DNA from 2 places in the Bacillus mexicanus genome. Region 1 is predicted to be linked to the other one. Evidence: a T-box and tRNA genes for the amino acid it is inferred to sense, from the RefSeq annotation. Region 1 holds a T-box; the other holds one or more tRNA genes.

Region 1 (15,285 bases):
CACAGATAAAGGAAGCGGCAGATCGTTTAAATGCTTCTTTAAACACCTCTCGCGGATGGACAATAGATGAATTCAGACTTCCGATAAATATGGTGCGTTTATGGATCACTTGGTTTTTTGTATTAAGATATAAACAGACAAAATGCTCCTGGCTTAAAAAGCGCATATCCTCCATGACAAGATTTGCGCCGTCTTCCGGGGAGCGAATAATGAAATGTTCTTCATTGGCTAATTTATGAATACGGCTTCCCAGTTCAACTGCCGCCAGTATTTGCACGGCTTTTACCACACCAATTCCCGGGATGCTCGACAATTCTTCAACCGATGCTTCTTTCAGCAGTCGCAGTCCGTCAAAAGATCGCAGCAGCCGATTTGACAGGTCCATGACAGATTCGCGTCTCGTTCCTGTCCGCAATAATATAGCCAATAGTTCGTGATTCGCTAAGTTCTCGGCTCCGACTCTCAGGAGCCGTTCTCTTGGCTTTTCTTTCGTTGGGAAATCTCTGAGTTTTAATGGCAGATCGTGTATGATCAAGCACTCCTTTTCTTTCCCTTCCCGTTTATAGAACCGTCATGAATGTATATCAAAATGGCGAAGAGCTCTCATCGTTTTTGATATAGGAAGACCCATGACTGAATAATAATCTCCGTCTATTTTCTTTACAAAAAGCGCGCCTCTTCCTTGGATGCCGTACGCACCTGCTTTATCCATTGGTTCTTTTGTTTCAATATAAGTCCAAATCTCTTCTTCAATGAGTGGCCAAAACACAACTTCTGTCTTATCATAAAAAGTCTCGCTGTGATGTGCGGCTTGTATGCTGACCGCGGTAATGACTGAATGACTCCTGCCTGAAAGCCTCCGCAGCATAGAAGCGGCTTCTTTTTGATCCTTTGGTTTGCCGAGGCATTCGCCGTCCAGGCATACCATTGTATCAGCGCCGATAACGATTGCATGCGGGTGGAGATCAGCTACAGCCTTAGCTTTTTGTTTTGCCAACCATTGGACGTTTTCTTCAGGTGAAAAGTTTCGATTTAATTTTTCCTCTACTTCACTGACGATAATGGAGTAGGGCAGCTGGAGAAGATCAAGGAGTTCTTTCCTGCGCGGAGATTGTGATGCAAGTATTAGCGGCTTAGTCATGCTCGTCATCCTTTCAGGGTTTGCTTAAGAAAAAAAGATACTCGTTTATCCTACCAAATCACGAGGCTTGTCACAATTTCAGAAAAATAACTTTTTCATAACAAAATAAAAAAAGCCTGTCGCTAAAGGACGAAGGCTCAGGCACTTTCTCTTATTTAATGAGAGCCAACAACTGCTGCTGAGCCTTCCAGCCCGCTTCAGCACTTGGGTTCTCCAGTTCCTTTAATGCTTGCAAGATCGCTTTTTTCTCTCCTGCTTCTGTTTCTCCAATCGACTTTTCTATTTTTTCCACACTTGCTTTTGTAACGTCTTCCCCGAGAATCGCCTTTGCTGCAAGCTCCGTTGTTTTCTTGAACGAATCTGTCATATCCGGCTCTACTGATAAGGAAAGCTCCTTGCCGCCCCAAGCTTCAAAATCGCTATCGATTAAAAATTGCCCTAACTGCTGTGATACACCTTTATCACCGGCTAAGCCTGCGATGACATATGTATATCCGTCATCCTTTGGCAGCGACACGGCGGAATAGCCTTTTTCAGTCAGTTGTTCAGTTAACGTTTCGGCACCCTTTTCATTTGAGAATTTCCCGGCTTGAACAGCGTACGTTTTATATGTACCTTTAGTTTGTGCCGCCTGCTTTTCTGCGCCTGAGCTTTGTTTCTCACCAGCAGTATCTCCGGCTTTCGCCGTTTGGCTGCCTAGGGAATCATCTATAGAAGCAGGTACCGACGCTTCTTTATTACCAGACATGTTCAACGCGAATAAACCTAATCCTGTGCCTATGACAGCCGCAAAGGCAATCGTCGCCGCCACTCTTTTTACCGGCTTTGCCGTCCCGGGCTTTCCCTTTGAATACAGCTTTGTTTTTTTCTTTTGATAGGCCGGAACAACTTTTGGATCCTCTTTAAACACCTTGTCTTCCTCAGAATCCCAATTAAAGTCATCCTCATCAGGATGCTCATGGGATGCGGCAACTTCTTGTTCTGCCTTTCTCTTTTCCTCCCAATTTGAAAATGTCATGTTTTTTTCCGTCTCAGCTTCAGTCTCAGGCATTTCTTGTTCGTAAACCGTCTCTTCTTGTCCATTAATCGTTACCTTCAGGGCCTTTTCTGCGGCTTTCCTGTTTTTTTTATGCTTCCTTTTTTTCAATTCCGCTTCCTCCCTTCGTTTGCTTGACCGTTTTTGTCGGCTTATTCATGCTACACACTTTAGCACAGGCGAAAAAAAAAAGAACAAGACTTTTGTCGCCTTGTCCAAAAAACGTTCGTCAAATTTTTCAGTGATTCCCTAATGCCATTTGAATATAAAAAGAAATGATAGCATCACCGTATAAATAGGCTAACGTACTGCCTGCCGCAATCGCGGGAGCAAAGGGAAGCGGCTGTCTTTTGGCGAGTCGTCCAGTCAGGGCGGCTGCCGCTCCATATAATGCACCGATCAAAACAGAAAAGAAAAAAGCAGCAGCCAGCACTTTCACACCAAGCATAAAGCCAATCACCGCAAATAATTTAATATCTCCTCCCCCTATTCCTCCACGGGTGATCGCGGCAATAAAGGCTAAAGATAGAAATCCGGCGGCCGCACCTAAAAGACCGGCATACCAGGAATCAAGCGGAGAAATCAATCTCGCAGCCGCCAAAAGGGGAAGAAAGAAAACCAATATTCGATTTGGAATCAGCATATAATGAATATCTGTCACCGCAACAATGATGAGAAGAGAGATAAACACGAGAGCTGGAAATAGTTCCGAAGATAGACCAAAGCGAATACCGGCGGCGGCAAATAAACACGCTGTCAAAAGCTCTGCCGCGGGATACATTAAAGAAATTCTGCGCTCGCAGCTTTTGCATTTCCCCTTTTGGAAAAGAAATGACAGGATGGGGATTAATTCTGTTGGAGTTAAAGTCCGCCGGCAAAATGAGCATGCTGAACGGGGCGTGATAATGGATATATGTGAAGGGATACGGCACCCGGCCGTATAATAAAACGAACCAAAAATCAGGCCGAGAATAAATAGAATAAGAAGCATGGACAACACACCTTTACTAGATACTGGTATGGATTGTAGCAAAATGAGCGGCCATAACTCGAATCGGGAATATTCAATTTTACACATAAAAACCCCGGCAGAATCTCAATTTTGATACTGCCGGGGCTGATTGCCTTTATTTCAGCCTTTTACGAATCTCAGAAATAAAATAAAGCGATCCGGTAATCAGCACAATGTCATTTGTTCCTTTTTTGCTTTCTATAAATTCGAGCACATCTTGAGGATCTTCACTCCAGCTTTTATTGCTGATTTCACTTACCTCATAGAGATCTTTTGCAAGAGAAGCACGCGGGAAATCAAAAGAAGCAAAATGAATCGCATGCGCTATGCTCTCCAGCCTCTTTATCATGGTTTGATATGGTTTGTCCTTTAACGCACTAAACACAATAGAAATGCGGGAATCAGGGAAACGCTGTTTCATCGTTTCCGCCAGCTTTTCCACACCTTCTTCGTTATGCGCGCCATCTAAGTATACCGGCGGCTGCTCTAAAACTAGCTCTAACCGTCCCGGCCATGCAGCCTTTACCAGCCCGCTTCTTAGCGCTTCCTCACTGATATGGGCAATATTCTCTCTATTGAGCCACTCCGCAGCCAAAATGGATAATGCGGCATTTTGTCTTTGATGTGTGCCAATGAGAGATGTCCGAATGTCTTCATAGCACTTCTCACCCGTTTTGAAGGAAAACTGTTCTTCCGCAGGCAAAGCCTTTTCATTGAACATAACACATGTGTCATGTAATGACTGGAACGGCGCAGCATGCTGCTCAGCTTCATGACGAATGACCTGCAAGGCTTCCGGCTGGGTAACAGCGGTCACGATTGGAATTCCATCTTTAATGATTCCGGCCTTTTCTCCTGCAATTTCTTCAATCGTGTTTCCCAAAATGTTCATGTGATCATGTCCGATGCTTGTGATCACAGTTAAAAGCGGTTCAACCACATTGGTAGAGTCAAATCTGCCGCCCAAACCTGTTTCAAAAACAACAAAATCGACCTTATGAAATGCTGCAAAATATAAAAATGCACAAGCCGTCATCACTTCAAATTCTGTCGTCGGCCCGTATTCTGTTTGATCAAGTGCTTCAACGTGCGGCTTCAGCTGATTGACAAGCGCCGTCCATTCCTCATCTGAGATCGGTGTTCCGTTTACACTGATCCGTTCATTAAACGTAATAATATAAGGTGACGTAAACGTGCCAACCGTATATCCGGCTTCTTGCAGCATAGAACGGATAAAAGCGACAGTTGAGCCTTTTCCGTTTGTTCCTGCGACGTGAAGTGCACGGATTTTCTTTTCAGGATGCCCTAATCGCGCCATCAGCTGCTCCATCCGGCCGAGTCCGGGCTTCACGCCGAATTTCAGCCGCCCATGAATCCAGCTGCGCGCTTCTTCATATTTAGTAAACAATGATAATCCCCTCTTTTATAAGACAAGGCGGTTTCTAGAGAAACCGCCCCGCTTTTTCATTAACCCTTCAGCTCAGCCATTCGTTTTTGAACAGCGTCACGCTTTGCCACATAATCTTTTTCTTTTTCACGTTCTTCATCAATTACGTGCGCAGGGGCTTTTTTGATAAATCCTTCATTTCCAAGTTTCTTTTGGACACGCTCGACTTCTTTTGTCAGCTTATCGAATTCTTTTTGCAGACGGGCAATTTCTTCGTCGATATTAATTAAGCCTTCAAGCGGAAGAATAACCTCTGCTCCTGAGACAACGGCCGTCATTGCTTTATCAACAGCCTTGATATCCGTGCCGATTTTAAGCACGCTCGGATTCGTAAAGCGTTCAACATACGAACGGTTCGCTTCGAGACGGGCTGCGATTTCGTCTGTGCTTGTTTTAATATGCAGTTCAACCTGCTTGCTCATTGGCGTATTGACTTCACTGCGGATATTACGCACAGAACGGATCAGCTCAACAAGAAGCTTCATGTCAGCCGCCGCTTCCGCATCCGTATGCTCTGGCACAACAACTGGCCATTGACTTACTGTAATCGATTCCCCTTGGTGAGGAAGGTGCTGCCAAATCTCTTCCGTTAAGAATGGCATAAATGGATGGAGCAGACGCATCGTTTGATCCAGTACGTAAGCAAGGATGGAACGAGTTGTTTTTTTAGCCGCTTCGTCTTCTCCGTAAAGCGGTAGCTTCGCCATTTCAATATACCAATCACAGAAATCATCCCAAATGAAATTATATAAATGGCGGCCGACTTCACCAAATTCATATCGATCAGCAAGCTGGGTTACGTGCTCGATCGTTTCATTTAATCGCGTTAAAATCCACTTGTCAGCAACTGATTTTTCACCTGACAGATCAAGCTCATCGTATGACATGCCGTCCATGTTCATTAATGCAAAACGGGAGGCATTCCAAATTTTATTGGCGAAATTCCAAGTCGATTCCACCTTTTCATAGCTAAAGCGCAGATCCTGGCCCGGAGAGCTTCCTGTCGCTAGGAAATAACGCAGAGAATCGGCTCCGTACTTGTCAATGACATCCATCGGATCGACACCGTTGCCAAGAGATTTACTCATTTTCCGGCCTTGCTCGTCACGGATTAAGCCATGGATTAACACATCTTTGAACGGGCGCTCGCCTGTAAATTCGATACCTTGGAAAATCATGCGTGACACCCAGAAGAAAATGATGTCGTATCCTGTTACGAGAACGTCTGTCGGATAGTAGCGCTTAAAGTCTTCAGCCGTTACGTCAGGCCAGCCCATCGTGGAGAAAGGCCAAAGCGCAGAACTGAACCATGTGTCCAATACGTCTGTATCTTGTTCCCAATTTTCGCTGTCCTCAGGCGCTTCAAGCCCGACATATAGCTCGCCTGTTTCTTTATGATACCAGGCAGGAATACGGTGTCCCCACCACAATTGACGGGAAATACACCAGTCGCGAATGTTTTCCATCCAGTGTAAATACGTTTTTTCAAAACGGTCAGGCACAAAGTTGACCTTTGCTTCTTTCTTTTGCAGTTCAATCGCTGCATCAGCAAGCGGCTGCATATGCACAAACCATTGTGTAGAAAGATAAGGCTCCACAACAGCCCCGCTTCGTTCACTATGGCCGACAGAGTGCATGTGATCCTCGATTTTGAAGAGAACTCCCGCTTCCTGTAAATCCTTCACGAGCTTTTTGCGGCATTCAAAACGATCCAAATCTTGATATTGCAGGGCATTTTCATTCATCGTACCATCTTCATTCATAACGAGTATGCGCTCTAAATTGTGGCGGTTGCCAAGCTCGAAGTCGTTCGGATCATGAGCAGGTGTAATTTTCACGGCACCTGAACCAAATTCCATATCAACGTAATCATCACCCACAATCGGAATTTCACGATTTACAATCGGCAGGATCACCGTTTTTCCGATAAGGTGTTTATAGCGTTCGTCTTCAGGGTGAACGGCAACAGCCGTATCACCGAGCATCGTTTCAGGACGTGTCGTCGCAATTTCAATTGAACCTGAACCGTCGGTGAGCGGATAGCTCATATGATAAAATGCGCCTTGAACATCTTTGTAAATGACCTCAATGTCAGATAACGCTGTTTTTGTCGCAGGGTCCCAGTTAATAATATATTCGCCTCTATAAATCAGGTCTTTTTCATAAAGCTTAACAAATACTTCACGAACCGCTTTGCTTAAACCTTCATCCAGCGTGAAACGTTCACGGGAATAATCAAGGCCAAGCCCTAATTTCGCCCACTGGCTTCGAATAAAGTCAGCATACTCTTCCTTCCAGCTCCACGTTTCCTCGAGGAATTTTTCGCGGCCCAAATCGTAGCGGGATTTGCCTTCTTCACGAAGTTTCGCTTCTACTTTAGCCTGTGTCGCGATGCCGGCGTGGTCCATACCTGGAAGCCACAGCACATCATAGCCCTGCATGCGTTTCATTCTAGTTACAATGTCTTGCAGCGTCGTATCCCACGCATGACCAAGATGAAGTCTTCCTGTTACGTTTGGTGGCGGAATAACGACAGAATAGGGCTCTTTTGTCTCGTCACTTCCAGCTTCGAAAAATTTGCCTTTCAGCCAAAAATCATATCGGTCTTTTTCAACCGCTGCCGGATCATATTTCGTCGGCATTGTCATCTGCTCATTCGTTTCCATCATAACCCTCCAACATGTTTAAAAATGGCTGAGAACGACAAAAGAGCTCTTCATCCTGTAAAAGGACGAAAAGCTCTTTCGCGGTACCACCTTTTTTCATGAACTCTACCAGTTCATGCACTTACAACGGATAACGGGTGTTTCCCGAATTTCTCTACTCTTCTTTCAAGAAATTATGCTCCCGGGCGACCTTCCAATCAGACAACATAAGAAGCCTTTCAGCAAACGGCTTCTCTCTCTGCATGCGCCTTTTTTGTACTCTTCCCGTTCTAAGCAGGTGTATCGTATCTATCAGCTCATTATATACTTTTATTTATGCTCTTTATTATAGTAAAAGTGTTTTTGATTCGTCAATCATCTTTTCCAAAAACGCCGCTTTCTATACCGAATAGGCAGGCACCTATTGCCCAAGTTTACATATGATGCTTGTAAATGCGTAGGAGGAGGATGCACCGTGAAGAAACGATTCAGCTCTTATTCGCTGCCGCCGTGGGTCAAACAGATTCGGCTTGTATCCGTACAAGTGATTATCCCCATTTCAATATTTCAAGGGATCAGAACCATTTTCTTTCCGACAACCTTTGATGTTTTGCTGCTCGCAATTCTAATCATTTTAGCTTGTGCCCTTCATTTAGAATGGATATAAACCAACAAGTCCGCGCCATTAAGACGTGGACTCGTTTTCAGCCTGATATTTTTTCTCTTGTTCAATTTGATAAATTTTCATCAAAAACGGCTCTATATTTTTCATTTGCCAGTAGGCCTTTAATAAATGTGTACATTCATCCTTTTCATGCTGTCTTTTCCCAGTTTCATAACGGTACAGCACCTTATACACGGCTGCCGGGTACGCCATATAGCTGAGAAAAAGACTAACCTCCGCTTCATGCAAAGGGAATGATTTCGTGTAGGCATAAAACCATTCGACGCATTCTGGACAAGCTTTTGGAAATCCCCTGAACATTTTTGTATAAAAGCCGAGCAGGTCGTTTTGCGGCGGACCGACAGATGCCCTTTCAAAATTTGTAAAATACCCGGTGCCTGCATCATTATACAGAAAATGATGGATAGACAAGCTGCCGTGATTCATCACAACTCTTGAGACATCCTTTTCTTTTGCCGACTCATACCAGTCCTCCAGCCGTTCCAATGCAAAGCGCACCGCAGAAATGGTTTCTGAAAAGCAGCTTACAGCTTGGAGTTCAAATGGGGAAAGGTACCATTCCTTCTCCGCTCTATCCACAAACTGTTCATAGAACATTTTATCCTGTTCCCACTTTTTTTTCGTTTGACCGTAATAACCTTCAACATCATTACGGCTAATCTTCATTTCCTGTGCAGTTCTCTCGTGAAGACGGGCTGCTTCCCTAAATAAATAAGTATGTTTTTGATCCTGTTCTTCCTCTTGGTCAAATTGAAGCCAAGGCATTAAATAATAGGAATCTCCTGATTGTACACCAGCCGATAAAAACGTACCGCTATTTGTTCTGTAAATGGGAACAAACGAACGAAAACCTTTTTCCTCAATCGCCACCATATGATCTGTAAACTGTTTGCTGCGAACCGATTTCAATTTTTTCAGGGCAAATATACCGTAGTCTGTATACACTTTCCATACAAGAGGACTGACAGGCTCAATAAATTGAGCAGTCAGTCCGTATTCCTGAAGAACCGATTGGGTTTCTTCCATTCCATTCACCACATTTTCCAATCGCTTACGACTTACGCATGGCTATGTTTATTTTGAGGAATATAAAGGATTTGACCTGCTTTCAATTCATCATCCAATGCTAAGGAATTCATCCTGATCAGCTGCTGGGAGGTAATTTCATACCGTTCACATAAACGCTCGATCGTGTCTTCCTGCTGAACAATGCATATTTTCATTCTCGAAAATTCATCCTCTTCTCTCGTAAAGAGCTTTGTTAAGTAAAGAGAATTATTACTTTCATTTGCTTGAGGCTCTTTCTTTTCAGCAGCAGGAGCAGTCCTAGGAACAGCCTTTGGTTTCTCCCTTTCAGTTTCTGAGGCATTAGGCTGCTGGAAGGATTGAAGAGAAGTTTCTTCCTCAGGTTCTTCAGCCGGCGGTATTTTCCTCACTTCAATCTGAAAACTTTCCTCCCCTTGTTCTTCCTCTTCCAGCAGCTTAGGCGCTGAATAAAAAGAAACCTCATCTTCATGTTCAGGCAGGAAGGTTCGGTATGCCGGTGCAGACTCTTCTTCTTGAGATGTCTCCTCCTTCAAGCTTGCTTTTTGATTATGATGAAGCTGTAAAGCGGCTTCGTCATTCTCCGCCTGTGGAGCTGAGGAAGATTTTCCCTCTCGGCTTTCTTCAATGGAAGATACGGCCTGAGATTCAGTCTCCAGAGCTTCTTCAGCTTTTTGACGGTACGCAGGTTCAGTATGCTCCCGGTTTTCTGTTTCTTGACGGTACGCAGGCTCAGCGCGCTCACGGTTTTCTGTTTCTTGACGGTACGCAGGTTCAGTATGCTCCCGGTTTTCTGTTTCTTGACGGAATGCCGGTTCAGCGTGCTCCGATTTTTCTGTTTCTTGACGGTACGCAGGCTCAGCGCGCTCCCGTTCTTCTGTTTCTTGACGGTACGCAGGCTCAGCGTGCTCCCGTTCTTCTGTTTCTTGACGGAGTGCTGGTTCAGCGTGCTCCTGTTCTTCTGTTTCTTGACGGTACGCAGGCTCAGTGTGCTCCAGCTCTTCTGTTTCTTCATTTTGAGCCTCTTGGCGCAATGCATATTCGAGAATAGGTGACACTGGCGCCTCAGAACTCACAGTCTCTGCCTGCGGTTCGGCCTTTGCTGCAGGGTCTGCTTCTTCGCGAACATCTGCACTTTCAGCTGCTGACTCTGGCGGTTCATTTTCTGCTTTCACGATCTCTTGATCCTCTGTTTCTAAAGCATCATCTTCCTCTAATTCCGAATCTTGACGGCTCTCCGTTTCCCTCTTTGGAAGTTCTGCCGGGCATGCCTCGTCTTCCACGCCTTCTCGCGTCTCTCGTTCTGAAAAAACTGATTCTAGGTTAAGGTTAGCAGATTCTGCTTTTTCTGTTTCCAGCTCTTCACGAAGCCCAGCTTCCGAGATAAATAGTTCTGGCGATTCGGCTGTTATTTCATTCTGCAGAACCCCTTCTGCTGCCCTTTGCATCGGCGGCTCTGAAAGCTCTTCCTCTCTGAACGCCGCGGAAGCCTCATATAGAGGAATCTCCGGCTCCTTGTCTGCCGTATCATCCAGAAGCCCTTCGATCGCTAAATCAGCCTGAATCGTTAAAATACGTGAATCTGTTAACTGATAGTCAAATGCGTCAATAAAGACGAAGACATCCTGTAAATGACTCACTTTATTTTTCGGAATGGTAATATCCACAGGAAAACAGTGAGCCAGCTCAGCACTTCCATCCGCTCTCTTTCTTACTTCTTCAACAAACCGCTTATCAGTATACATTTCTTCGGTATGTTTGTTTTGATCTATGTTGTACTCACCTGTAAGTTCAAGCGATCCTCTGATTGATACATAATCATTTACTTCCTGAACCCTAATATCAGGATCTAATGAAATAGAAAGCAGTTCAGAAACTTCCTGTCCTTTTTGGAAATAGATCGATTCTTCTACAGAAAATTGCAAGCGATGATTTTGCGGCAAGTTCATATCCTCCTTTCATCTAATCCTTAAAATTAGATGTCACTAAAGGTGTATGTATGAACTGGGGGAAATATGAGTGGACGGACACAGAAAAAACCGGTACAAGGCTGTCCTTGATACCGGTTTTTTCTTTTATCCGCGGCTGATTTCAGCAAATACTTTCTCAGCTGCCTGAATTGTTTTTTCAATATCTTCATCAGTGTGGGCCGTTGAAAGGAAAAGCCCTTCGAATTGTGATGGCGGAAGGAATACACCTTCATTTGCCATTCCTTTGTAATAGTTAGCGAACAGCTTCAGATCGGAAGCTTTGGCTGTATCATAATTGATAACAGGCTCGTTAGTAAAGAAGAAACCGATCATTGAACCAGCGCGGTTAAAGGTATGCGGAATGCCGTGAGTCTCGGCCGCTTTTGAAATACCTTCTTCCAGTCTGTCACCTTTTTTCATAAAATTCTTATAGGAGTCAGGTGTCAGCTGTTTCAATGTCTCTAAGCCAGCTGTCATTGCAAGCGGGTTGCCTGACAATGTGCCGGCTTGATAGATCGGACCGCTCGGAGCGATCTGCTCCATGATTTCTGCCTTTCCGCCATAAGCGCCGACAGGAAGTCCGCCCCCTATTACTTTTCCTAAACAAGTGAGATCAGGCGTTACGCCGAAATAGCCTTGGGCACAGTTATAATCGACCCGGAAGCCTGTCATCACTTCATCAAAAATCAGCAGAGAACCGTATTGCTCAGTGATATCACGCAGACCTTGCAGGAAGCCTTCTTGCGGCGGAACAACGCCCATATTTCCGGCAACAGGTTCTACGATCACACCGGCAATGTCTTCACCGAATTGCTGGAAAGCAAGCTTTACACTTTCTGCATCATTGTACGGAACGGTGATGGTGTTTTTCGCGATACCCTCAGGCACACCAGGGCTGTCAGGAAGACCGAGAGTGGCCACACCTGAACCTGCTTTAATTAAGAGGGAATCGCCGTGGCCGTGGTAGCAGCCCTCAAATTTTAAAATTTTATTGCGGCCCGTATACCCCCTTGCTAAACGGAGGGCACTCATTGTAGCCTCTGTTCCGGAGCTGACCATTCGTACAATTTCTACAGATGGCACACGATCAATGACGAGCTTTGCCAGTTCATTTTCCACTTCAGTCGGAGCACCGAAGCTTGTCCCGTATTCAGCCACTTTTTTAAGACTCTCTACAACACGGTCATTTGTATGTCCCAAAATGAGAGGTCCCCATGACAAGACGTAGTCAATATATTCATTTCCATCAATATCATAGATTTTTGAGCCTTTTCCGCGTTCCATAAAAATCGGGTCCATGTTTACCGATTTAAATGCGCGAACAGGGCTGTTCACACCGCCCGGCATGAGTTTTTGCGCTTCTTTAAAAGCCGTTTTTGATTTTTCATAGCTTCTCATCTGCCTCAACTCCTATCAACTGAATAAAATTACTCCGCAAGCCATTTCGCTGCGTCTTTAGCATGATACGTAATAATCAGGTCCGCGCCTGCACGCTTCATACTTGTCAAAATTTCCAACACGATTTCTTTTTCTTTGATCCAGCCATTCTGCGCTGCAGCCTTCACCATTGAATACTCCCCGCTAACATTATAAGCGACGAGCGGTAAAGTAAACTCATTTTTCACATCACGCATAATATCCATATATGAAAGCGATGGTTTGACAATCAAAAAGTCCGCGCCTTCCTCCACATCTGACTGCGCTTCGCGGAGTGCCTCCATACGGTTGGCAGGGTCCATCTGATATGTTTTGCGGTCCCCGAATTGCGGCGTGCTGTTTGCTGCATCACGGAATGGACCGTAAAACTCACTTGAATATTTCACAGCGTAGGACATGATCGGAATATTGATGAATCCTTCTTTATCAAGAGCTTCTCTGATCACTGTAACAAATCCGTCCATCATGTTTGAAGGCGCAATGATATCCGCCCCTGCTTTCGCTTGGCTGACAGCCGTCTGCGCTAAAAGCTCCAGTGATTCATCATTTAGAATTACGCCGTCTTTGACAAGCCCGCAATGGCCATGATCAGTGTATTCGCATAAACATGTATCAGCAATAACAACCATCTCAGGGAAATGTGTCTTAATTTCGGTAATGGCTTTTTGGACGATGCCGTGGTCATGGTACGCTTGCGTTCCGCAATCATCTTTTTCTTCAGGTATGCCGAACACGATGACCGATTGAATACCCAGTTTAACCAGCTCTGCTATTTCATCCTTCAATAAATCTAATGATACATGGTAAACATCAGGCATCGACGGAACAGCTTTTCTGCCTTCAAGCCCTTCAACGACAAAAATTGGATAAATAAAATCCGATGGGTGTAAACGTGTTTCTTTTACCATCTCTCTCATTGTTTTTGATGCCCGCAGGCGACGGTGTCTGTTAAATAATTGACTCATATTTTCTCTTCCTCTCTTGACATGCTGCACATTAACTCAAGCATGCCATCTATTGTAAATGTACTAGGCGTATGAGATGTAATGCCATATGTCAGCAGTGCGTCTCTTGTTAAAGGTCCGATGCTGATACATGACGTCTTGTTCGCCTGCCACTGTTTCAATTCTTCACCTAAAACATGCATAAACGTATGTACGGTTGATGAACTCGTAAATGTCACATAGTCAAAGGAATATTGGCCCGCAGCTGCTTTTAATGCCTCGATGCCTTCTTCATCCGGAATTGTTTCGTAAACAGTCCATTCCTTTACTGCAAAGCCGAGCGGGACAAGCTCCTGTTTGATCACATCACGTGACAAATTGCCTTTCACTACGGTAATTGGTTCCGCAGGATTCGCATGCTCTTTAAGGGACTCTGCCAGCTGTTCAGCGATATAATCCTTAGGCATGACATCAACCGATACGTCATACGTTTCCAAACGGCGTGCCGTTTTTTCACCGACAGCCGCAATTTTTTTATACGCTGGAAAAATGAGTTGATTTTCCTTTAGATAAGAAAAAAAGAAGTCTGCTCCGTTCACACTTGTAAAAACAATCCATCCAGGCGCACCAAGATCCTCTTCCACTTGTTTTGCAGCATCATTCGGCAAAGCGCGGCGAAACGTAATCAAAGAGGTCAAAATCGCTTTTCCGCCCAGCGCCTCCACTTTTTGACGAAACGATTTTGCCTGTGCCTTATTCCGGGTGACAAGCACTGTTTTTCCTTTCAGCGGAAAATCATTTTCCATCCTCATCAAGCTCCTGTTTTACACGATCAATTAAATCTTTGGCTCCTTTATCAGCCATCAGAGCAGCACAGCGCTTTCCAACGTCCTCTGGATCGTTTCCGGTGACGGTTTCTTTATAAATGATTTTGCCATCAGGAGAAGCGACAAGTCCTGTCAATTTAATTTCATCATTCTCATTTAAAACTGAGTAGCCTGCAATCGGAACCTGGCATCCGCCCTCCATCGCGTTTAAATAAGCGCGTTCTGCCAACACAGTCCGTTTTGTATATTCATCCGTAAACTGCGTAAACAGCGCCAAAAGCTCTTCATCCGATTCTCTGCACTCAATCGCCAATGCTCCCTGGCCCACAGCAGGCAAACAGCACTCCGGCTCTAGAAATTCTGTCACGACATCTTGCTTCCAGCCCATTCTGGAAAGGCCGGCTGCAGCTAAAATAATCGCATCATAATCTTCATTTTCCAACTTTTGGAGCCTTGTATCTATATTGCCTCGAATCCATTTAATTGTAATATCAGGCCGCTCGATCAAAAGCTGTGCGCTTCTTCTTAAACTGCTTGTTCCGATGACAGCGCCTTTCTTCATTTCCGAAAGCTTTACATGATTCTTTGAGATAAGGGCGTCACGCGGGTCTTCCCGTTCAGGAATACAGCCGATCACAAGGCCTTCAGGTAAAACAGCCGGCATGTCTTTCATGCTGTGCACTGCCATATCAATATCTTCATTCAAAAGCGCTTGTTCAATCTCTTTGACAAAAAGCCCTTTTCCGCCCACTTTTGAGAGCGTAACATCGACAATCCGGTCGCCTTTTGTCACGATCTCTTTAATTTGAAAATCAAATGAAGGATTAATTTCCTTCAGTTTTTGAATGACCCATTTTGTTTGAGTCATAGCAAGTTTGCTTCGTCTCGAACCTACTTTTATTGTTCTCATCGTTTTCTTTCCTCCCGAATCTGCTTGGGACATCTTTTAACTGAACCAATGGAATTGCGACAGGCTTCCAAGCAGGAAGTAATTGATCATCAGCACGAGAAAACAAGCCGTATTCCACAGTGCAGCGACCTTTCCTTGCAGCTCTTTTATCAGCCTGATATAAAGATAATAGCTGTACAGCAGCAGG
Region 2 (15,285 bases), on a different contig from region 1:
CAATATTCGCTATGCTGACACCGTCAGGTAGGCTTCCCGTCCGTTCAACTTTAAAGGGCAGTTTTTTACTCGGGCTTGTCACTGGAACGGTAATCTTGATGACAGAGGGCTCCACATCGACAGGAAGCGCATTTCCATCTTTATCATAGACAGTCACTTTCGCTTCCTTTTCGATCGTTTCATCTGCATTTTCCAAGTTCACTGAGGCTTTCACAAGAGAAATACGATCAATTACATTTTTAGATCCTATAATCTGCACATGTTTCGGACTGACAATCGGCTGCTCTGGAGAATAGCCTTTTTTCATCTTGCTTTTATTGTAGTACTCCACTTCTACAGGAAAACTTTTCATCGTCCGTTCCTGAATGGTCACTGTCGTAACAGAAGGATTAATTGAGATTGTCAGCCCATCCGACACGTTTTTAGCCTTAAGCTCGACTTTATGTGTGCCGGTTTTTAAATTTTCCATATCAGCATATATTTCGAAATTTTTGGTCTGCCTAGCCTTTTTCACGGCGCTTGTCGAGCCTTTTATCGTAACATTAACCGTTTGCGGAACACCTGTTACAACGTAATTTTCATCATCATAATACGCTTTAACCGGAATATCAGTCAGTGTTGCTTCATCAGTCGTTGATGTCGGAAAGAAAGATTCACCCGGTTTTTTCGGGGTTGGTGCCTGATTGCTATTAACCGCCACATAAAGCAAGAGCGCGAAAAGCAGCGCAATAATTTTCACAGCCCAGCGGTTGTTTAAGAATTTATCCATTTTTCTTACCCCTCCAATACCAGCGGTTAGAAGAAGTGTCTTTGGTGTTTTTCTTAAACTCGGCTTCAAGCATTTCTTTCAACGCTTCTTCCGTCAGTTCTCTGTGAAGATCGCCATTCCTCGCCACACTGACGCCGCCGGTCTCTTCAGACACAATAATTGTCATACTGTCTGTTACTTCACTGATCCCGACAGCTGCTCTGTGCCGCGTGCCCAGTTCTTTTGAAATGAACGGGCTTTCAGAAAGCGGCAAATAACACGCAGCGGCGGCGATCTCATTATCCTTCATGATCACCGCACCATCATGAAGCGGGGTGTTTGGGATAAAAATATTGATCAAAAGCTCTGAACTGACTTTGGCATTCAAAGGGATGCCAGTCTCAATATAATCTCCCATTCCGGTATCCCGTTCTATGGTCAGCAGGGCACCTATACGTCGTTTCGCCATATAATTGATTGATTTCGTGATGGCTTCAATCGTTTTCTGCTGCGCTTCCTCTACAGGTGTGCCGCTCCTTGAAAAGAAGCGCCCGCGGCCAAGCTGTTCAAGCGCTCTTCTCAGCTCAGGCTGAAAAATAATTATAATTGCTAAAAATCCCCATGTTATCGCTTGGTCCATCAGCCATTGAAGCGTACTGAGGCCCAAATATTGGCTGGCCATACGGACAAGCACGATCACGACAATTCCTTTTAACAGCTGAACCGCTTTCGTGCCGCGTATCACCATAATCAATTTATATATCACATACCAAACAAGGAGAATATCAACGGCATTGCCGAGGTACTGCAAAAAAGGGATATCCTCAAAAGCCATTTCCTCGTCCTCCAAGAATTCAGTCATTTCGTATTTTGTGTTTAACGTGTTACGCATATGTACTTTACATAGCGAGCCCATTATACCACATTTCGATTTGGCAAGTGAAATGTGCCACCCCTCTCTGCCCATAAAAAAAAAGAGCAAAGCGGCTGTTCGCTTTACTCTTTTTCATCCGAGTGTAATACCTTGACGACACTTTTACCCGCAGACTTCATCTTGTACCATGTCCAGTCGAATAATTGATTGATTTCTTCAATCTGACCGGTGACTTGTCCAGCAGAGGCCATATACTTTTCGCCGTTTACAACGGTTACATCCCCGTCTATTTTGCCTTTAATGATCAGCTTTCCGTTTTTAACAGTCACATCGCCTTTGACCGTCTCACCTTCCGGCACAGTCACGATGTGGTTTTGCACCACAAGATTCGGCTGCTTAGATACGCTGAAGTTTTGGTCATTATGCCAGCTGTTAAAAAAACCTCCGCCCATCAAAATGATGAATACCGCAGCAGCTGCGATAACAGGATGGGTTCTGAACCATCTTTTCACAGAGGCTCTTTTCTTCTCCTTCGGCAATTTCGCCATGACATTAGCGGTAAAATCCGCGGGGGCTTCAACATGCGATGTGCTCCGGACGAGCGCGATCGATTTTTCCATCTCGTAAAAATGCTTTCGGCATTTCTCGCATGTCTCCAGATGTTCATTTAATATCTGTTCATCTTTTGGAAGGATATCTCCATCAAGATGCATATGCATAAGCTGCACAATTTGTTCAGGACAGCTCATTTCATCACCCCACTTAAAGATCTCTTAATTGTTTTCTAAGAGCCTCTCTGCCCCTATGGATACGTGTTTTCACAGTTCCCACAGGAATGTTCAAGATCTCGCCGATTTCAATTAATGAGAGTTCGTCGATATACTTTAATACGATGACTGTTCTGTATTTGTCAGGAAGCTTTAAAATTTTCTGCTGAATCGTGTTCGAGAGTTCCAGGGACACTACTTCATCTTCTGGCAAAACTCCATCTGCGGCAATTTGCGAATACATGGTCAGACCTTCTGTACCAGCCACCTTTGCATCGAGGTAATAATCCGGCTTCTTTTTGCGAATACGGTCAATTGTTAAATTGGTCGCGATTCGATAAAGCCAAGTTGAAAATTTCCGGTTAATATCAAAACTGTCGATATTAACGTACGCTCTGATAAAAGCCTCTTGTGCAATGTCTTCCGCCTCATGCACATTGCCAAGCATACGGTAGCAAAGCTGATAAATTTTATCCTTGTAAATATCTACGATGTCCGCAAATGCATCTTGGTCGCCTTTTTTGACTTGTTTAATTCTTTTTTTAATCATTATTTCCATATTTATCTAACCTCTGCCTTCACCGGTCTGTATGTATACGAGCTTCGTTTCAAAAGGTTTCAATTTTTTATAAAATAAGTTTAACAAATTTTTGGCAGGGTGTAGATGGTAATTCGTGAATAAACTACCTTAACATATTTTTAAAATTATTATACAGACTGAACAGTTAGAAGTTGAAATTATTTTAAAATAGAAAAAAGACACCTTTTGGTCAAAGGTGTCTGTGACTGGGCTAGCTGGATTCGAACCAACGCATGACGGAGTCAAAGTCCGTTGCCTTACCGCTTGGCTATAGCCCAATAATGGTGGAGGGGGGCAGATTCGAACTGCCGAACCCTGAGGGAGCGGATTTACAGTCCGCCGCGTTTAGCCACTTCGCTACCCCTCCATATTCATGTGAGAAAACAGTGCCGGCAAGAGGACTTGAACCCCCAACCTACTGATTACAAGTCAGTTGCTCTACCAATTGAGCTACACCGGCAAGATGGTGGAGGATGACGGGCTCGAACCGCCGACCCTCTGCTTGTAAGGCAGATGCTCTCCCAGCTGAGCTAATCCTCCAAATGGTGACCCGTACGGGATTCGAACCCGTGTTACCGCCGTGAAAGGGCGGTGTCTTAACCGCTTGACCAACGGGCCGTTTGTGTTCTCGTCGAGCTGACAAAAGTTATTATATACAGGTTAATGCATGTTTGTAAAGAGAAAAATTAATTTTTTTATTTTCAAACTTTTTAACTCCTTTTTTAACTGAAAAAGCCTTCCGCCATTCCTCATTTATTTTATGATAGAGACAAGCAAAGCATGAGAGGGGAAACCACTATGATTCTAGTCAGTTCTTGCCTTGGGGGCATTGAATGCAGATATAACGGCTCACATGCAGCATCAGAGAAAATCAGAAAACTTGTCGATCAAAAGAAAGCAGTCATGGCATGTCCTGAGCTCCTCGGCGGCTTCTCAACTCCCCGTGAACCTGCTGAAATCATCGGAGGCACCGGTGAGGATGTTCTTAATGGGACCGCAAAAATCGTGACAGCTTCCGGTGAAGATGTAACCAAATTATATATGGAAGGCGCATCTAAAACATTAGCTTACGCAAAAGAAATCAATGCCTCTGCCATCATATTAAAAGAAAACAGCCCATCATGCGGAAGCGGTTTTATCTATAATGGCACATTTACCGGAAAAAAACCCCCGGCAGCGGAGTAACTGCCGCTCTGTTAAAACAAGCAGGCTACCGCGTTATTTCCGAAAATCAGCTAGACGATATATTGTAAGGAGGTCTCCACATGACTCTAGACATTTCTTTATCCTTCTATAAGCCCGAACACTTATCAGAGCTTGAATCATTCAAGCTAAATAATGATGACAAACGCTTTACCTCTCTCCCCAAAGAGGTGCTGACTCAGGCCCTGAGCATACGGGACCGGTATCCGGTTGTCATCTTAAACGACAATCTGCCAATCGGTTTTTTCATTTTACATACATCAAAAGAAACGCTTGAGCCCTATTCTAACAATCCATTTGCCTTACTGCTAAGTTCTCTTTCTTTAAATGCTGTTCATCAAGGAAAAGGCTATGCGAAAAAAGCAATGCTTCTGCTTCCCTCTTTTGTGAGCGGTTATTTTCCATGGTGCGATGAAATGATTCTGGCCGTCAACCATCTGAACACTCGCGCAAAGCACCTTTATATGAAATGCGGGTTCATTGATAAAGGCAGGAGAAGAATCGGACCGCTTGGAGAACAGCTAGTTCTTCATTATTTCTTATAGACGTATTGAAATAAAATTTCAATACTATAAAAACATAGTTGAAATATCACAACAGAAATGAATATACTAAATATTGAATATACGATGAAGCAGGGGGCATCCTCATGTCAAAACCATTAGACCTTCACCGTCTTACAACGGAATCCCGCAATAGCCAAACAACCGACATTCACAAGGCAAACACTCTCGGTATCCTCAAAATGATCAACAACGAAGATTTGAAAGTCGCTGCTGCCGTACAGCAGGTTCTCCCCGACATTCAAACAGCTGTAGACTGCGCGTACGACTCGTTTCAAAATGGAGGCCGGCTCATCTACATAGGCGCCGGTACAAGCGGAAGACTCGGTGTCATGGATGCCGTCGAATGTCCTCCCACCTATAGCGTAAGCCGAGACCAGGTCATCGGAATCATGGCTGGCGGCCCCAAAGCATTTTTGCAGGCGACCGAAGGAATTGAAGATAGTGAAGAAGCAGGAGCTGAGGATTTAAAAAACATACACCTCACTTCTAACGACACTGTCCTCGCCGTCGCGGCAAGCGGCCGCACACCATATGCGGCAGGCGCCCTAACATATGCCCGCAAAGCCGGAGCACACACCATCGCCCTTACCAGTAATAAAAATTCCGCCATCAGCAAGAATGCCGATCACAGCATTGAGGTTGTCGTTGGACCTGAAGCTATTACAGGATCAACACGTATGAAAGCGGCAACCGCTCATAAAATGATTCTAAACATGATATCTACCGCTGTAATGGTCAAAATCGGCAAGGTTTACGAAAACTTGATGGTAGACGTCAACGTCAGTAATAACAAACTAAAAGAACGTGCCATCAGTATCATCCAAAGCCTCACCAATGCCCCATACGACACAGCCAAGCATACTCTGGAACAAGCCAATTATCACGTCAAAACGGCAATCGTCATGCTCAAAACAAACACAGATCAGGAACAAGCAAAGACATTGCTCGATGAAGCGAACGGTTTCATAGACAAAGCAATCGAAAATGACCATCCATGATAAGGAGAGAGCAGGAATGGCAACAGGCGGTTTAACGATCATCCAATCAATGAAGCACAAGCTCCCTCCATCCGAACGCAGAATTGCGGATTATATCCTAACTCATCCCCACAAAGCAATAGAAACCACTGTCAGCGAGATCAGCACATTAGCCAATTCAAGTGACGCTGCCGTTATCAGGCTCTGCAAATCACTCGGACTAAAAGGATTTCAAGATTTAAAAATGAGAGTAGCAGGCGACCTGGCAAAGCCTGCTGTACAAGGCTACCGGGACATTGCGCCTTACGAACCGCTGTCCTCCATTTCTGAAAAAACAGCCGGCAACGCCATTCAAGCCATACAGGATACTTCAGACCTGATGGACTACAAAGTGCTTGAACGAGCGGTTTCCCTGCTTCTCAAAGCCCCTACCGTGCATTTTATCGGTGTCGGAGCCTCCGGCATTGTCGCCAAGGACGCCCAGCAAAAGTGGCTTCGCATTCATAAACAATCAACCGCGTTCACAGACACTCATCTTGTGGCGTCATTAATCGCAAATGCAGATAAGGATGACATCGTATTCGCCATTTCATTTTCGGGTGAGACGCAGGAAATCATAGAATTGCTCACAATGGCTAAGGAAAAAGGCATCACAACGATCAGCCTCACACAATTCAGCCAGACATCCATCTCCGCACTGGCTGATGTCCCGTTGTACACAGCACATTCCAACGAAGCCTTGCTTCGAAGCGCAGCCACTTCCTCCCGCCTCGCCCAGCTTTTTATGATTGATGTTTTGTTTTTAGGCATGGCGGCTGAGCAGTATGAAGAAACAACCGGTTATATCGATAAAACGAGAGCAGCCATACAATCTATGAGAAAAAAATAGGACGTCTTGAAGAGGAGGGATTTTGATGAGCAAAGAAAACAACTACCATCATCTCGCAAAGAAAATCCTCGCGTTATGCGGAGGAAAACCAAACATTTCCTCGTATACGCATTGCATGACACGCCTTCGTATTACGCCTTACGATGAAAGCAAAGTTGATGTTCAGGCTTTAAGAGAGATGGACGGCGTATTTGGGGTCGTGGAAGCGGAAACCCTTCAAATCATCCTTGGCACCGGGATCGTCAATCATGTCACAGCCGCTTTCTCAAAGCTTATGTCAGCAGAAGGAACCGATATCAAAGAAGCGGCTGAAAAAAAGAAAGCCGATATAAATAGAAAAAATGCCACTCCGTTTAAACGTTTCTTACGTAAAATCGCCAGCATCTTTATCCCTCTCATTCCCGCCCTCGTCGCTTCCGGTTTAATCACCGGGATTACAAAAGCAATCATTCAAGCCGGATGGCTCTCTGCAGAATCACAAATCGCTATTATCCTGACAGTCATCGGATCAGGATTGTTCACATATCTCGGCATCCTCGTCGGTATTAACGCTTCAAAAGAATTCGGCGGGACACCCGCTCTTGGGGCTCTGGCAGGAATCTTGATTATAAATCCGGAGATCGCAAAGATCAGTTTATTCGGAGAACAGCTTCTCCCGGGCAGGGGAGGCCTGATCGGAGTTCTTTTCGCAGCCATATTCATTGCATACACCGAACAACACATCCGCCGTTTTATTCCACAATCACTCGATATCATCGTCACTCCAACCATTTCTCTGTTAATCACCGGAATTGTAACGTATGTCATATTTATGCCTTTAGGCGGTTTCATTTCTGATGCCATTACATCAGGCCTTCTGTCCATTCTCGACCTCGGCGGTATCGCTGCGGGCTTTATTCTGGGCGCAACCTTCCTCCCTCTTGTCGTAACCGGTCTGCATCAAGGATTGACGCCTGTACACATGGAGCTGATCAATTCAATCAGCAATGATCCTCTGCTCCCTATTTTGGCTATGGGAGGTGCCGGGCAGGTAGGCGCCGCCTTTGCCATTTTCGTGAAAACGAAAAAAACAACCTTGAGAAAAGCAATCGGCGGCGGGCTTCCGTCGGGGCTGCTCGGCATTGGAGAACCCCTTATTTTCGGAGTGACGCTGCCACTTGGCCGTCCGTTTGTAACGGCATGCTTAGGAGCTGGAATCGGCGGCGCCTTTCAAGCTTATTTTCAGGTTGCTACCATCGCCATCGGGGTCTCCGGGCTGCCGCTTTCCTTTCTCGTCATGTCCTCACAGATCATCCTATATCTCATCGGACTCTTTATTTCCTATGCGGCCGGCTTTTTATTGACCTATGCATTTGGATATAAAGAAGAAATGGCTTCGCAGTTCGACTAATTGGTTTCTATTCTAGGGATAGTAAGCAAGATAGAAACACAGAAAGGAGCAAGCCATTGAAAACAAAAACACTGTCCTTACTCAGTGCCATTTTAACCCTATCTATACTGGCGCCGCCAAACGAAACCTTCGCGCAAACAGCAGACAACCAATTCAAGCCGAAAAACATAAATACAGAAACCGGACGATTCTCGCTGAAGAAACTACGGAAGGTTGATCAGATGATAGAACGGGATGTTGCGGCAGGATTTCCAGGCGCCGTTCTCGTCGTCGTGAAGGATGGCCGCATCATAAAAAAGGAAGCATACGGCTACAGTAAAAAATACGAAGAAACAGAGCTGCTGCGCCGTCCAGTCAAAATGAAAACCCGCGCGATGTTTGACTTGGCCTCAAACACAAAAATGTACGCAACGAATTTTGCATTGCAGCGCTTAGTCAGCCAAGGAAAACTCGATGTTTATGAAAAGGTATCTGCTTATTTACCTGATTTCAAGGATCTGCCAGGAGACCTTGTGAAAGGAAAAGACAAGATTCGTGTCATTGATGTCCTCCAGCACAAATCAGGGCTCCCCTCGAGCTTTTACTTTTACACGCCCGAAAAGGCAGGCAGGTACTATTCACAGGAGCGGGACAAAACGATCGAATATTTGACGAAAATCCCGCTCGAATATCAAACAGGGACAAAACACGTATACAGTGACATCGGATATATGCTTCTCGGCTGCATTGTCGAAAGCCTCACCGGTATACCGCTTGATGTCTACGCGGAGCAAGAGCTTTACAAGCCGCTGAAGCTGAAACATACCTTGTACAATCCGTTGAAAAAAAGCTTTAAACCAAAACAGTTCGCAGCTACTGAACGTATGGGCAATACACGGGACGGCACTATTTATTTCCCTAACATCCGTACACACACGCTGCAAGGAGAAGTGCATGACGAAAAAGCGTTTTACTCAATGAATGGCGTGTCCGGCCATGCCGGATTGTTCTCAAATGCTGATGATATGGCTATTCTGCTGCAACTCATGCTAAACAAAGGCTCCTACCGAAACGTGTCTTTATTTGATCAAAAAACTGCCGACCTATTTACAGCGTCTTCAGCAACAGATCCAACATTCGCTCTAGGCTGGCGGAGAAACGGGAGTAAAAGCGTGGAATGGATGTTTGGCCCTTATGCCAGTAAAAAAGCTTTTGGGCATACCGGTTGGACAGGAACAGTTACCATTATTGATCCCACTTATCATTTAGGCATAGCATTGTTAACAAATAAAAAGCATTCACCAGTTGCTGATCCAGAAAAAAAACCAAATGTGTTTGAGGGTGATCAGTTTCCAACAGGCAGTTACGGGAGCGTCATTGCCGCGATCTATGAAGCGTTGGAATGAATGATTCGACGATAGGAGGAAGTGTTTATGAAACCTTTTTTTCCGCTTATCCTTGCAGCCGTTCTTTTTCTTTCATGTTTTCTTGGCGCCAGTCAGACAAAAGTCGCCGCATCCAGCCGTTCAGCCGGTGCCAAGCAGATTGTCAACCACATGACATTAGATGAAAAACTCGGCCAAATGCTGATGCCAGATTTCAGAAATTGGAAAAAGGTGAGCGAATCGTCTCCTCAGGCCTTTACAGAAATGAATGAGGAAGTCGCCAGCCTCATCAGGAAATACCAATTTGGCGGCGTTATTCTTTTTGCAGAAAATGTAAAAACAACAAATCAAACTGTACAGCTGACAGACGCTTACCAAAAAACGAGCCCCAAAATCCCGCTCATGCTGAGTATTGATCAGGAAGGCGGCATCGTAACGAGATTAGGGGAGGGCACTCATTTCCCAGGGAATATGGCGCTCGGTGCAACCAGAAACAGAATCAATGCCTATCAGACTGGCAGCATCATTGGAAAAGAGCTTTCTGTCTTAGGCATTAATACAGATTTCAGCCCTGTCGTGGACATTAATAATAATCCTGATAATCCAGTGATCGGCGTACGGTCATTCAGCTCAAATCGGGAACTGACAGCACGACTCGGTTTATATACGATGAAAGGGATACAGCGGCAGGATATCGCTTCTGCCCTCAAACATTTCCCGGGACATGGAGACACGGACGTTGACAGCCATTACGGGCTGCCTCTCGTTTCCCATAATCAAGAACGGCTCCGTGAGATCGAGCTCTATCCTTTTCAAAGAGCAATTGATGCAGGTGCTGATATGGTGATGACAGCGCATGTTCAATTTCCTGCCTTTGACGACACCACTTACAAAAGCAAACTCGATGGATCGGACATTTTAGTCCCGGCGACACTCTCGAAAAAAGTGATGACAGGTCTTCTTCGTCAGGAAATGGGCTTTTCCGGTGTCATAGTTACTGATGCTCTCAATATGAAAGCAATCGCAGATCATTTCGGCCAGGAAGAGGCTGTCGTCATGGCTGTAAAAGCTGGCGTTGATATGGCGTTGATGCCTGCCTCAGTTGCTTCTTTGAAGGAAGAACAGAAATTCGCACGTGTCATACAAGCTTTGAAAAAAGCCGTGAAAACCGGGGACATTCCTGAACATCAAATCAACAAATCAGCTGAAAGGATCATTTCCCTGAAAATAAAACGCGGTATATATCCAGATCGAAACGACGACAGCATAAAAGAAAAAATAGCCAAAGCCCAGAAAATTGTAGGAAGCAAGCGTCACCTGAAAGCGGAAAAAAAAATAGCGGAAAAAGCAGTAACCGTATTAAAAAATGAACAGCGCACCTTGCCGTTTAATCCTAAAAAAGACAGCAGAATCTTAATTGCCGCGCCTTACGAAGAACAAACTGCTTCGATTGAACAAACCATTCGTGATCTTATCAAGCGAAAGAAAATCAAACCCGTTTCCCTCAGCAAAGTCAATTTTGCCAACCAAGTATTTAATACCGAGCATGAAAAACTGGTAAAAGAGGCTGACTATACCATTACCGGCTCCTATATCGTGAAGAACGATCCCGTCGTCAACGACGGTGTCATCAACGACACCATATCAGATTCAAGCAAATGGGACACTGTATTCCCAAGAGCTGTGATGAAAGTTGCGCTGCAGCACAACAAACCATTTGTCTTAATGAGCCTGCGCAATCCATACGATGCCGCCAATTTTGAAGAAGCTAAAGCACTTATTGCGGTCTATGGCTTTAAAGGATACGTAAATGGCCAGTATCTGCAACCCAATATTCCGGCAGGAGTGATGGCGATATTCGGTCAGGCAAAACCTAAAGGCACACTCCCAGTTGACATTCCATCAGTCACGAAGCCGGGAGACATCCTTTATCCATATGGCTACGGATTAAATATCAAAACAGGAAAACCGCTCTAATAAGGAGGGACACATGAGAAAAACAATATTTGCTTTCCTCACAGGGTTTATGATGTTCGGAACGATAACAGCGGCCTCACCATCACCGGATGCCAGAAATCAAACGGCTAAAAAACCTAAAGTTCAAACCGGCATAGACATGCTTTTTCCAGAGTATAAAAAGCGGCTCAAAGGAAAACGAATCGGCTTAATCACCAATCCAACCGGCGTAAACGCTTCTCTGAAAAGCAGTGTCGATATCCTTTACGAGAACCATGATATCAAGCTGACAGCTTTATTCGGCCCAGAGCATGGCGTCCGCGGCGACGCTCAGGCGGGGGACGAAATCGGCTCTTACATTGATGAAAAAACTGGGGTGCCCGTATACAGCCTCTACGGAAAAACGAAGAAACCAACGCCAGAGATGCTGAAAGATGTCGATGTCCTCATATTTGATATTCAGGATGTCGGAACCCGGTACTACACGTACATTTACACAATGGCATACGCAATGGAAGCCGCGAAAGAAAATGGCATTCCATTTATGGTGCTTGATCGCCCGAACCCTCAAGGCGGGAAACATATTGAAGGACCGATTTTAGAACCTGAATATGCTTCATTCATCGGACTGTATCCCATTCCCTTAAAGCACGGAATGACCATAGGCGAATTGGCTTTACTGTTCAACAAGGAATTTGGCATCGATGCCGATCTGACCGTGGTAAAAATGAAACAATGGAAACGCAAAATGGATTTTGACGATACCAGACTGCCTTTCGTCCTCCCGTCACCAAACATGCCAACAGTGGAAAGCACATTTGTTTATCCTGCAACAGGGCTGATTGAAGGAACGAATATATCCGAAGGACGCGGAACGACGAAGCCATTTGAATTAATTGGTGCTCCCTTTATCAAAAGCACAGAGCTTGAAGATACATTAAATAGCCTCAGCCTGCCGGGAGTCACCTTCAGGGCAGCTTCCTTTACACCGACATTTTCTAAACATCAAGGAACGCTTTGCCACGGTGTTCAGCTCTATGTGACAAACAGAGAAACGTTTGAAGTGGTCAGAACAGGCCTATCACTTATTAAAGCTATACACGACCTCTATCCTGACAATTTTGAGTTTCTCTCAACAGGTTCATTCGATAAATTGGCAGGCAATGGCTGGATCAGGGCAAACATTAAAAACGGTGATTCTATCGAAAACATCATGAACAGCTATGAAAAACCACTCCAACAATTCAGTAAAACGAGAAAAAAATATCTTATCTATTAAGACATAAGCATCGTATGTTACACGTGTAACATATTCTTACTAACCAAAAGACCCTTAGAGCAAGGGTCTTTTCATAACAAAAAAACCACCCGCTTTATATAGGAAACCATTCATTTATTTGGTACAATTTTATTGAAAATGATTATCAATTGAACGTTTCTGAAAAGGTGGTCTGCTCTTGCAACCTACAATGATTTATCATCCCACTCAAATTAAATATCTAAAAAAAACAGGTGATCTCTTCACAGAACAGCAATTAGCCGATTCATTCGTACTGATTTTTAATGTAAATGGAAACGGACATATTTCAATCGGAACAAACGTCATTCCTTTGCAAAAAAAGACACTTTATGTTTGTCCGCCTCACGAAACTTTTGGTTTTACACCCGGAGCGGAAGAATGTATAGATGCCTGTCTAATCAGGCTTCAAAGCTATATGAAGGAAACTGGACAAGATATCCTAACACCGTGTACAGAAACGGAATTAGCCAAACTGAAGCTTGTGAATGTTTCACATATCGAAAACCTCGCCGTCCGGCTTCAAGAGCTTGCGGCGCTATGGAATGAATCGTCTCAGCTTTCTCAGCTCAAATGTGTGATTGAAGTACAAAGCCTGATTTATGACCTCTTCACTGTCAGTTTATCTGAACAGACGGATACTCATTCAGCAATCAAAAAGACAAAACAATATATCGAAACCCATGCCGATACAAAAATGACACTAACCCAGTTGTCGCAAATGGCAGGAATCAGTGCCAAACACTACAGCGAAAGCTTTAAAAAATGGACAGGTCAGAGCGTAACAGAATTCATCACAAAAACACGAATCACCAAAGCAAAACGGCTTATGGCAAGATCAAATTGCAAATTAAAAGAAATTGCCCATCAAACCGGCTATCAAGATGAATTTTATTTCAGCAGAATCTTTAAAAAACACACAGGCTGTTCACCTACAAGCTATATGAAAAACCGCCGGATAAAAATAGCCGCATATGGAAGGGATACAATGGGCTATCTTATTCCTCTTCATCACATACCATTTGCGGCCGCGCTGCATCCAAAATGGACATCATACTACTATCAGCAGTATTCAACCGATATACCTGTCCAGCTCAGCGCATACCGATTTAATGAAAAATGGGAAGAGAACCTGCACACGTTATCTCAGGCTCAACCAGATGTCATTTTCAGCATGGATTCTATTTCTCCAGAAGAACAAAATCGACTGAATCGTATCGCCGAAGTCATGTATCTTCCTTCAAAAGAAAGCTGGAGAAATCACTTTCTGCAAACTGCCTCATTCTTAAAGGAAGAGTTCGAAGCGGAAAAGTGGCTCACAGCTTATGACCAGCAGGCATCAGCAGCAAAAAAAGCACTTCAACACGCTCAAGGGCTGCGTTTTCTGTTTCTGAGGATGCATAAGCAAAACTTCTATCCAGCACATTATCGAAGTATCCGCGAAGTCTTCTTCGGAGATTTAGGATTTCGCTCGGCAAAAACAAAAAAAAGACCTTCTGATCAAGCGATCACATTAGAAAATATCACAAATGACCAAGCTGACTGCATCATGCTTTTTCTATATAAAGAGCCTGAGACCATTGCTTATTATCAGCAATTGCAGCAGACAGATGAGTGGCAGAACCTAAGCGCAGTGCAGAATAATCGTGTTTACCTCCTATCCTTGGATCCTTGGAATGAATACTCGGCTTGCGGTCACGAACGAATCGTTCAGCAAACTATTTCTTTACTATCCGGTAATCATCCATGATAATTGCGAAATTTGTCCATGGTGTTATATCTATTCATTCTCTATAATTCCAATTGATAATAGTTATCAATTGAACAGGGGGCTCTATAGATGAAAAAGATATCTCTAACCTTATTAATCTTGCTTCTCGCACTGACAGCGGCAGCCTGCAGCAGCAAAAACGAATCGACTGCCAGCAAGGCAAGCGGTACAGCATCTGGGAAGAAGAAAATTGAATACTTGGATAAAACATATGAAGTAACTGTACCGACAGACAAAATAGCCATTACGGGAAGCGTTGAATCGATGGAGGATGCCAAACTGCTTGACGTTCATCCGCAAGGCGCGATTTCATTCTCGGGCAAATTCCCGAATATGTTCAAAGACATCACTGATAAAGCCCAATCAACCGGAGAAAAAATGGAGCCAAACATTGAAAAGATTCTAGAAATGAAGCCAGATGTCATCCTTGCTTCCACAAAGTTCCCAGAAAAAACTCTGCAAAAAATAAGTACAGCTGGAACAACGATCCCAGTTTCTCACATCTCTTCAAACTGGAAGGAAAATATGATGCTGCTTGCCCAGCTGACTGAAAAAGAAAAGAAGGCAAAAAAAATCATTGCAGATTATGAACAGGATCTAAAAGAAACAAAAACAAAAATCAAAGAAAAAGCAAAAGAATCAAAAGCACTTGTCATCAGAATCAGACAAGGCAACATTTATATTTACCCTGAACAGGTATACTTCAACTCCACACTTTATGGTGATCTAGGTCTTAAAGCGCCAGACGAAGTAAAAGCGGCAAAAGCGCAAGAGCTGATTTCATTAGAAAAATTAAGTGAAATGAATCCAGACCATATCTTCGTCCAATTTTCTGATAATGAAAATGCAGACAAACCTGATGCCTTAAAAGATTTAGAGAAAAATCCAATCTGGAAAAGCCTG

The links. A T-box is a leader RNA that pairs with one kind of tRNA and senses whether it is charged. The one in region 1 lies ahead of valS (valine--tRNA ligase), so its partner is inferred to be a tRNA-Val.
Region 2: it encodes a tRNA-Val, which carries the amino acid that the T-box ahead of valS (valine--tRNA ligase) is inferred to sense. The anticodon was not compared.

Annotation. Positions count from the first base shown of each region.
Region 1 covers NZ_JBCEYV010000001.1:239,170-254,454, reverse strand. The annotation lists gene radC (RadC family protein) at 1-535, opposite strand, end outside; gene AAGG74_RS01345 (Maf family nucleotide pyrophosphatase) at 572-1,141, opposite strand; gene AAGG74_RS01340 (SPOR domain-containing protein) at 1,293-2,288, opposite strand; gene AAGG74_RS01335 (prepilin peptidase) at 2,416-3,168, opposite strand; gene AAGG74_RS01330 (bifunctional folylpolyglutamate synthase/dihydrofolate synthase) at 3,305-4,597, opposite strand; gene valS (valine--tRNA ligase) at 4,657-7,302, opposite strand; T-box leader at 7,361-7,583, opposite strand; gene AAGG74_RS01320 (hypothetical protein) at 7,757-7,948, shown strand; gene cotN (spore coat protein CotN) at 7,967-8,992, opposite strand; gene AAGG74_RS01310 (LysM peptidoglycan-binding domain-containing protein) at 9,025-10,953, opposite strand; gene hemL (glutamate-1-semialdehyde 2,1-aminomutase) at 11,086-12,378, opposite strand; gene hemB (porphobilinogen synthase) at 12,408-13,382, opposite strand; gene hemD (uroporphyrinogen-III synthase) at 13,379-14,167, opposite strand; gene hemC (hydroxymethylbilane synthase) at 14,157-15,098, opposite strand; gene AAGG74_RS01285 (cytochrome c biogenesis protein) at 15,135-15,285, opposite strand, start outside.
Region 2 covers NZ_JBCEYV010000004.1:6,079-21,363, reverse strand. The annotation lists gene cdaR (CdaA regulatory protein CdaR) at 1-769, opposite strand, end outside; gene cdaA (diadenylate cyclase CdaA) at 762-1,583, opposite strand; gene rsiW (anti-sigma-W factor RsiW) at 1,745-2,371, opposite strand; gene sigW (RNA polymerase sigma factor SigW) at 2,385-2,948, opposite strand; tRNA gene AAGG74_RS19425 (tRNA-Gln) at 3,176-3,247, opposite strand; tRNA gene AAGG74_RS19420 (tRNA-Tyr) at 3,252-3,336, opposite strand; tRNA gene AAGG74_RS19415 (tRNA-Thr) at 3,357-3,429, opposite strand; tRNA gene AAGG74_RS19410 (tRNA-Val) at 3,434-3,509, opposite strand; tRNA gene AAGG74_RS19405 (tRNA-Glu) at 3,513-3,587, opposite strand; partial or broken gene AAGG74_RS19400 (2-thiouracil desulfurase family protein) at 3,768-4,222, shown strand; gene AAGG74_RS19395 (GNAT family N-acetyltransferase) at 4,235-4,717, shown strand; gene murQ (N-acetylmuramic acid 6-phosphate etherase) at 4,822-5,736, shown strand; gene AAGG74_RS19385 (MurR/RpiR family transcriptional regulator) at 5,753-6,604, shown strand; gene AAGG74_RS19380 (PTS transporter subunit EIIC) at 6,630-7,994, shown strand; gene pbp4b (penicillin binding protein PBP4B) at 8,051-9,379, shown strand; gene AAGG74_RS19370 (glycoside hydrolase family 3 protein) at 9,407-11,335, shown strand; gene AAGG74_RS19365 (exo-beta-N-acetylmuramidase NamZ family protein) at 11,349-12,593, shown strand; gene btr (bacillibactin transport transcriptional regulator Btr) at 12,772-14,361, shown strand; gene feuA (iron ABC transporter substrate-binding protein FeuA) at 14,452-15,285, shown strand, end outside.